Aromatoleum petrolei: one gene and its partner. The protein of the gene in region 1 binds, or shares a complex with, the protein of each later gene. Links are inferred from orthologs where the notes say so. Each region holds a gene or a part of one and is shown on either strand. Other genes may lie near its edges.

Region 1 (4,458 bases):
TTGTCCAGTGCGTCGAACGGCACCAGGCAGCTGCCGCAGCGCACCTGCCCGTGGTGTGCGCGCAACTGCTCGCTCCGCACCCGGAATACCGTGTGGCAGGCCGGGCAGCGGGCGAGCATCAGTCCTTGCCGGCCCCGGTGGCGGGCCGGGAGCCTTCCAGTCGCGCCCAGCCCTCGTGAGTTGCGCCGACGCGCAGTGCGATGAAGGGGGCGTAAGCGGCGATGACCTGATCGGTCTGGGTGTCGAGCACGCCTGACAGCGCGATGCGACCGCCGGGCGCCACGCGCGCAGACAGCAGCGGGGCGAGCACACACAGCGGGTTCGTCAGGATGTTGGCGACGACGACGTCGAACTGCGCGTCGAGCGTGTCGCGCGAATGTTGCAGGCGCATCGTCACAGCATTGCGCTCGGCATTGTCGCGCGCGGCTTCGAGGGCCTTGTCGTCGATGTCGATGCCCAGCACGTCGGCGGCACCCAGCTTCGCCGCAGCGATGCCGAGGATGCCCGAGCCGCAGCCGTAATCGAGCACGCTGGCGCCGGGCGCGACCGCATCGCACAGCCATTCGAGGCACAGGCGCGTGGTCGGGTGCGAACCGGTGCCGAAGGCCATGCCGGGGTCGAGCTCGATGTTTATCGCGTCCGGATTGGGCGCGGTATGCCAGGAAGGTACAATCCACATCTGGTCGGTGATGCGGATCGGGTCGAACTGGCTTTGCGTGAGCTGCACCCAGTTCTGTTCCGCGACTTCTTCCAGGGTGAAGGGCGGTACCGCGTCGAAACCTGCGTCGGCGGCCGCCTGTGCCAGGGCGACCGTGAGGTCGGCGTCGGCGCTGAACAGCGCGATCACGCGGCTATGGTCCCACAGGCCCACCGGGTGATGGCCCGGCTCGCCGAACTGCGGTTTTTCCGCCTCGGTGCCGGCGTCGGCGTCCTCGATGCTGATGGACAGCGCGCCGGCCTCCATCAGCGCCTCGGACAGAGCATCGGCCTTGTTCGCCTCGGCCTGCAGGGTCACGGAAATCCACATGCGCAGCGGCTCCGGCTAGTCAGCTCTTCTTGACTTCGTTGCGATCGGCCAGCTTGTGCTCCAGGTAGTGGATGCTGGTGCCGCCTTCGATGAAGCGCGCGTCGAGCATCAGTTCCTGGTGCAGCGGCACGTTCGTCTTGATGCCTTCGACGGCCATTTCCGACAGCGCGATGCGCATGCGGCGGATCGCCTGCTCGCGCGTGTCGCCGTAGGCGATCAGCTTGCCGATCATCGAGTCGTAGTGCGGCGGGATCGTGTAGCCGTTGTAGACGTGCGAGTCGACGCGGATGCCCGGGCCACCCGGTGTGTGCCAGTTGGTGATCTTGCCGGGGCAGGGGGTGAACTTGAACGGATCCTCGGCGTTGATCCGGCACTCGATCGAATGGCCGCGGAAGTGGATGTCCTTCTGGCCGAACCACAGCTTCTCGTTGGCCGCGATGCGGATCTGGGCCTGCACGATGTCGATGCCGGTGATCAGCTCGGTGACCGGGTGTTCGACCTGCACGCGCGTGTTCATCTCGATGAAGTAGAACTCGCCGTTTTCAAACAGGAACTCGAAGGTGCCGGCGCCGCGGTAGCCGATCTTGCGGCAGGCCTCGGCGCAGCGCTCGCCGACCTTGGCGATGGCCTTGCGGTCGATGCCGGGGGCGGGGGCTTCCTCGATGACCTTCTGGTGGCGGCGCTGCATCGAGCAGTCGCGCTCGCCCAGATACACGGCATTGCCGTGTTCGTCGGCGAGCACCTGAATCTCGACATGGCGCGGATTTTCGAGGAACTTCTCCATGTAAACGACGGGATTGCCGAACGCAGCCTGCGCCTCGGCACGGGTCGTTGCGACCGCGTTCAGCAGGGCCGCCTCGGTGTGCACCACGCGCATGCCGCGCCCGCCGCCGCCGCCGGCCGCCTTGATGATTACGGGGTAGCCGACGGCGCGCGCGATCTTGACGATTTCCTTCGATTCTTCCGGCAGTGCGCCGTCGGAGCCGGGCACGCAGGGTACACCGGCCGCTTTCATTGCATCCTTGGCGCTGACTTTGTCGCCCATCAGGCGGATCGTTTCCGCGCGCGGGCCGATGAAGGCAAAGCCGGATTGCTCCACGCGTTCGGCGAAGTCGGCATTCTCCGAGAGGAAGCCGTAGCCTGGGTGGATCGCCTCGGCGTCGGTGACTTCAGCCGCCGAGATGATGGCCGGGACGTTGAGATAGCTCTGTGCCGACGCGGCGGGGCCGATGCACACCGATTCGTCGGCGAGCTTCACGTACTTGGCTTCGGTGTCCGCGACCGAGTGAACGGCGACGGTGCGGATGCCGAGTTCGCGGCAGGCGCGAAGAACGCGAAGGGCAATCTCCCCCCGGTTTGCGATCAGGATTTTTTCGAACATGGCGTGCCGATCAGGCAATGACGAACAGCGGCTGGCCGTACTCGACCGGCTGGCCGTTCTCGACCAGGATCGCCTTGACCGTGCCGGTGAACTCCGACTCGATCTCGTTCATGAGCTTCATCGCCTCGATGATGCACAGCCGGTCGCCCGTGGCGACACTCTGGCCGATGTCGACCAGCGGTTTTGCGCCCGGTGCCGTTGCGCGGTAGAAGGTGCCGACCATCGGCGACTTGACGATGTTGCCCTCGGGCAGGGCATCGGCGACAGGCGCGACGACCACGTTGGTCGCAGGGGCGGCAGCGGGGGCCGCCATCGGTGCTGCGGCCAGATAGGCAGGTGCCGTGGGCGCGGCGATGTGCTTGGCGATGCGTACTTTTTCTTCGCCCTCGGTGACCTCCAGTTCGGAAATGCCCGATTCCTGGACGAGGTCGATCAGTTTCTTCAGCTTGCGCAGATCCATGCTGTTCTCCGGACTATGCGGCGCCCTGCGGGGCCGCCAGAGGGGTTTTGTGTTTAACTTTTCCGCAGTTGCGTGAGGGCGAATTCGAGTGCGGCCATGTAGCCGTATGCGCCCAGTCCGCAGATCACGCCGATGGCGCGATCGGAAAAATAGGAGTGATGCCGGAAGGGTTCCCGCGCGTGGATGTTCGACAGGTGCACTTCCACGTAGGGAATCGCCACCGCGGCCAGCGCATCGCGCAGGGCGACGCTGGTGTGCGTGTAGCCGGCCGGGTTGATGATGATGTAGTCCACCGCTTCCGCCGCCGCTGCCTGGATGCGGTCGATGAGCTGGCCTTCGTGATTGCTCTGGAAGGACTCGACGACGACCCCGGCGGCGCGGGCGCGCGCATCCATCGCGGAATGGATGTCGGCCAGCGTGGTGCGGCCGTAGACATCAGGTTCGCGAGTGCCGAGGAGGTTCAGGTTTGGGCCGTGCAGAACCAGAACGCGGGTCTGCGGAGGCGGCGGGGCCTCGGTGGCTTTGCTGCGTTTTGAGCGCGTCATGACGGCAAGTTTGCCGCAGATCGCTGCACTTTGTCCAGTGAAAGCGCATCGCGCGGCTCACCGCGAAGCGAGGAGTGCGCGAATTTTGCCCTCAAGTTCCGCTGCGTTCAAGGTGCCGAGCTTCACGAGATCCAGTTCTCCCTGCCGGTCGAAGATTGCGGTGAATGGAAGCGCCTGGGACGTGTTTCCGAGCGTGCTCGTGATGGTCAGCGTCTGCAGCGGGGCGATCAGGAGGGGGTAGGGGACCTTGTGCTCCTCGGCGAATCGGCGCACGTTGTCGGGCTGGTCGATGCCGATGCCGACGAATTGCACCGGCGCGTCGGCGAAGCGCCGGCTGACGGCAGCGAAGTCCGGGATCTCGCGCAGGCAGGGCGGGCACCATGTCGCCCAGAAATTGACCACCAGCACCTTGCCGCGCCATTGCGACAGCGCCTGGGGCTGGCCGCTGCTATCTGGCAGGTTCAGCGCGAGGATGGGGGCGCCGGCGTCCCGTGCGACCTGCGTCGTCGCCGGGGTCGAGGGGGGGGAGGCGCGCTGGGCGAAATGGCCGGCCAGCCCTGCCGCTGCCGCGACGGCGAGGATCAGGGCATTGCGGATGAATGGCTTCATGTTGTCGTCGGTTCAGCGCACCGGCTCGGGTTCGCTCCGGTCCTGCGCGAGCAGGGCTTCGACCGCGGGCAGGCGCGCCCGCTCGGCGTGCCGCCGGTTCGAGCGTTCCGAGTCGGCCGGATAGATCGAGAGGCGGATCGGCACCTGTTCCCAGTCGAAGCTGAGGATGGCCTCGGGTGCGTGCGGCGCGGGGCGGCGCGGTTCGCGGTGCTCGTAGGCGATGTCCTGGTTGAGGAAGAAGATTTCCACTTCCTTGGCGCTTTCCGGGAAGAGTTCGATATCGACCTCGGTGTAGCGCCCCGCCGTGCCGTCGAGGGCGCCGCCGGTCAGGTAGGGGCGAAACTCGTCGAGCAGGCGCATCACGCCGACCGCCGCACGCCGCATCTCGAGCAGGCGTTCGGCCTGTTCTTCGTCCTGATACAGCGATTGCCAGGCG
Region 2 (3,637 bases), 2.2 Mb from region 1 along the record:
GTCGACGCGATCCTCGATCAGCCTCACGACCCCTTCAACATCTTTGTCCGCGAGCATTCCCAAGACCGCCCACGTCTCGGGGAAAAAGCCCATGTTCGACAGGTTTTCCGACAGTACGCCCGCAGCCTGCGGATTGTGCGCAACGTCAAGCACGACCGAAGGTTTTCCCGGCAGCACCTGGAAGCGCCCTGGCAGTTCCACGAGCATCAGCCCCTGGCGCACCGCCTGCATGGACACGGGAATCCGCTGCCTCAGGGTTTCCAGCGCCATCAGTACGGCCGACGCATTCAGAAGCTGGTTGGCGCCGCGCAGCGCAGGATAGGCAAGACCTCCCCGACGCACACCACCCTTACTCCACCACGCCCACTGCGTGCGGTCACCGCTGTGTCCGAAATCTTGGCCAACGAGCTTCAGTTCGGCACCGATCGCGCGTGCATGATCGACCAGCGTGGCCGGGGCCATCGGATCGGCACAAATCGCCGGACGTCCGGCGCGGAAAATTCCTGCCTTCTCCAAGCCGATCTTCTCCCGCGTGTCGCCCAGCCAGTCCATGTGGTCCATCGCGATCCCCGTCACGATGGCACAATCGGGGTCGATCGCATTGACCGCATCAAGGCGCCCCCCCAGGCCGACCTCGAGGATGACTACATCGAGCGGCTCGCGGCAGAATACCCACCAGGCGGCGAGCGTACCCTGTTCGAAATACGTCAACGAGGTGTGTCCGCGCGCCTCCTCGACGGCACGAAAGGCATCCACCAGGATCCGGTCCTCAACCTCGCGCCCATCGATGCGCACGCGCTCGTTGTAACGCAGCAGATGAGGCGAGGTGTAGCAGCCAACACGATATCCGGCAGCGAGCAGGATCGCCTCGAGCATCGCGCAAGTCGAACCCTTGCCGTTGGTACCGCCAACGGTGATCACCACAGCGTCGCTGCGCACGCCGAGCGCGTCGCGCACACGGGAGACGCGCTCCAGGCCAAGCTGAATCTGGGTGGCATGGCGGCTTTCGAGCAACTCGAGGCAGCCGCTCAGGGAGTCGGGAAATTGCATGAAGGGAGACGGCAGTCAGACGCCGATTGCTGGCTGGCGGGTCAACAGGGTCAGAAGTTCGGCGACCTTCGAGCGCATCTCGCGCCGATCGACGATCATGTCGATCGCACCTTTTTCGAGTAGGAATTCCGAACGCTGGAAGCCTTCCGGCAGGGTTTCCCGCACGGTCTGCTCGATGACACGCGGGCCGGCAAAACCGATCAGCGCGCCGGGTTCGGCGATCACCACGTCCCCCATGAAGGCGAAGCTCGCCGACACACCGCCCATCGTGGGGTCGGTGAGAATCGTGAGAAATGGCAGCTTGCGCTCGGCAAGTTGCGTGATCGCGGCCGTCGTCTTTGCCATCTGCATGAGCGAAAAGAGACCTTCCTGCATGCGCGCACCGCCGGTGGCGGTAATGCAGATGAAGGGCAGTCGCTGCTCGAGGGCCGCCTTCGCACCACGCACAAAACGCTCACCGACCACGGAGCCCATCGATCCTCCGAGAAACTCGAATTCGAAGCAGGCCACCACGACCGGCACCGTCAGGATGGCCCCCTGCATCACGACCATAGCATCGGCCTCACCGGTATCGTCATTGGCGGCCGACAAGCGCTCGGTGTAGCGCCGCGAATCCTTGAACTTTAGCGAATCGACCGGCACGACCTCATTGCCGATCTCGAAGCGCCCTTCCGCATCGAGCAGCATATCGAGCCGGGCGCGCGCACGCAGGCGCTGATGGTGGCCGCACTTCGGACACACGCTCTGGTTGCTTTCGAGATCTGATCGATAAAGCACAGCCTCACAGGCCGAACACTTACTCCAAAGACCCTCCGGAATTGATTTGCGCGCAGCGCTCTCGGCGCGCTTGATCTTGGGCGGCAGCAGCTTCTGAAGCCAACTCATCGCGGAGCTCCTTGGATCTGGTCGAGCGCGGCACGCACGCCCGCAACGAAGTTCTTTACCCGGGCTACCGCCTGATCGAGCGGACTGTTTTCGATTTCCTCGATGATGCGACTGCCGATCACGACCGCGTCAGCCACTTCGCCGATGCGACGAGCCGATTCGGCATCGCGGATTCCGAAACCGACGCCAACCGGCATGCCGACGCCTTCCCGGATCTGCGGCATGCGTGCGGCGACATCATTGAAATCGAGCGCCCCCGACCCAGTCACACCTTTGAGCGAGACGTAGTAGATGTAGCCGCTGCCGATTGTTGCGACCTCGCGGATGCGCTGTTCGGTGGAAGTCGGCGCGAGAAGGAAGATCGGATCGATGTCGGCCGCCTTGAGCGTGCGTGCAAACACCGCGCACTCCTCCGGTGGGTAGTCGACGACAAGAACACCGTCCACACCGGCAGCAGCGGCTGCGGCGACGAAACGCTCGACGCCCATGGCCTCGATCGGATTCGCATAGCCCATGAGAACGACCGGAGTACTGCCGTTCGTCGCGCGAAACTCGCTTACCAGTGCAAGGACCTTGCGCAGGCTCATTCCATTGATGAGTGCACGCTCGGACGCGCGCTGGATCGTCGGACCGTCGGCCATCGGATCGGAAAACGGAACACCCAGTTCGATGATATCCGCTCCGCCTTCGACGAGCGCATGCATCAGCGGCACGGTGAGTTCAGGAGCGGGGTCGCCCGCGGTGATGAAGGGGATCAGAGCCCGCCGCCCGGAGGCCTGCAGGCTCTGAAAAACTGACTGGATTCTGGACATAAGCGGTATCGGGATGCGCGGGCCGAAGACCCGCGAAGTCAGAACTGGATGCCGGACTTTTCGGCGACGGTGTGCATATCCTTGTCGCCGCGACCGGAAAGGTTGACCAGCAGGATCTTGTCGCGCGGCAGGGTCGGCGCAAGTTTCATGGCATAGGCAATGGCGTGGGACGACTCGAGCGCGGGGATAATGCCTTCGAGGTGGCACAGATCGTGGAACGCGGCCAACGCCTCCTCGTCGGTGACACCGACGTACTCCGCCCGATCGCTGTCCTTGAGCCAGGCATGCTCCGGCCCGACTCCGGGATAGTCGAGCCCCGCCGAGATCGAGTGCGTCTCGATGATCTGGCCGTCCTCGCTCTGCAGCAGGTAGGTACGGTTCCCGTGCAGCACGCCGGGGGTCCCGCCGGTAAGACTGGCCGAGTGACGCCCGGAGTCCAGCCCCTCGCCGTAGGCCTCGACGCCGATCAGCCTGACTCCGGGAACACCGATATAGGGGTAGAAGATACCCATCGCATTCGAGCCGCCGCCGACGCAGGCGACCACATAATCGGGCTGACGTCCGGTCATTTCGGGCATCTGTACGAGACATTCCGTACCAATAACCGCCTGGAAGTCGCGCACCATCATCGGATAGGGATGCGGACCGGCAACCGTGCCAATGATGTAGAAGGTATTGTGGATGTTCGTGACCCAGTCGCGCATTGCTTCGTTGAGCGCGTCTTTCAAAGTTCTGGAGCCTGACTCGACCGGAACAACCTTCGCTCCCAGGAGCTTCATGCGGTACACGTTGGCCGCCTGGCGCTTCACATCCTCGGCACCCATGTAAACAACGCAGTCCATGCCGTAGCGTGCGGCCACGGTCGCAGTAGCGACCCCGTGCTGACCAGC

What was found.
Region 2: the proteins of accB (region 1) and accD are in contact, whole or in part, in a solved structure (PDB 8UXZ), measured with the Escherichia coli proteins. The link is inferred for Aromatoleum petrolei from one-to-one orthologs.

What each region holds. Positions count from the first base shown.
Region 1 is NZ_CP059560.1:1,833,202-1,837,659, reverse strand. The notes cover bases 1,144-3,864. They hold accB (acetyl-CoA carboxylase biotin carboxyl carrier protein), read right to left. Parts: upstream 2,869-3,864; coding sequence 2,419-2,868; downstream 1,144-2,418. Other genes in these bases: ToN1_RS08415 (TlpA family protein disulfide reductase), read right to left, coding at 3,471-3,864; aroQ (type II 3-dehydroquinate dehydratase), read right to left, coding at 2,922-3,413; accC (acetyl-CoA carboxylase biotin carboxylase subunit), read right to left, coding at 1,144-2,408. In the rest of the region: ToN1_RS08440 (zinc-ribbon and DUF3426 domain-containing protein), read right to left, coding at 1-119; prmA (50S ribosomal protein L11 methyltransferase), read right to left, coding at 119-1,027; more of accC, read right to left, coding at 1,047-1,143; more of ToN1_RS08415, read right to left, coding at 3,865-4,022; ToN1_RS08410 (hypothetical protein), read right to left, coding at 4,035-4,458. UniProt on the Escherichia coli protein: This protein is a component of the acetyl coenzyme A carboxylase complex; first, biotin carboxylase catalyzes the carboxylation of the carrier protein and then the transcarboxylase transfers the carboxyl group to form malonyl-CoA.
Region 2 is NZ_CP059560.1:4,014,416-4,018,052, reverse strand. Bases 1-2,968 are described here. They hold accD (acetyl-CoA carboxylase, carboxyltransferase subunit beta), read right to left. Parts: upstream 1,936-2,968; coding sequence 1,066-1,935; downstream 1-1,065. Other genes in these bases: trpB (tryptophan synthase subunit beta), read right to left, coding at 2,786-2,968; trpA (tryptophan synthase subunit alpha), read right to left, coding at 1,932-2,747; folC (bifunctional tetrahydrofolate synthase/dihydrofolate synthase), read right to left, coding at 1-1,050. Also shown: more of trpB, read right to left, coding at 2,969-3,637.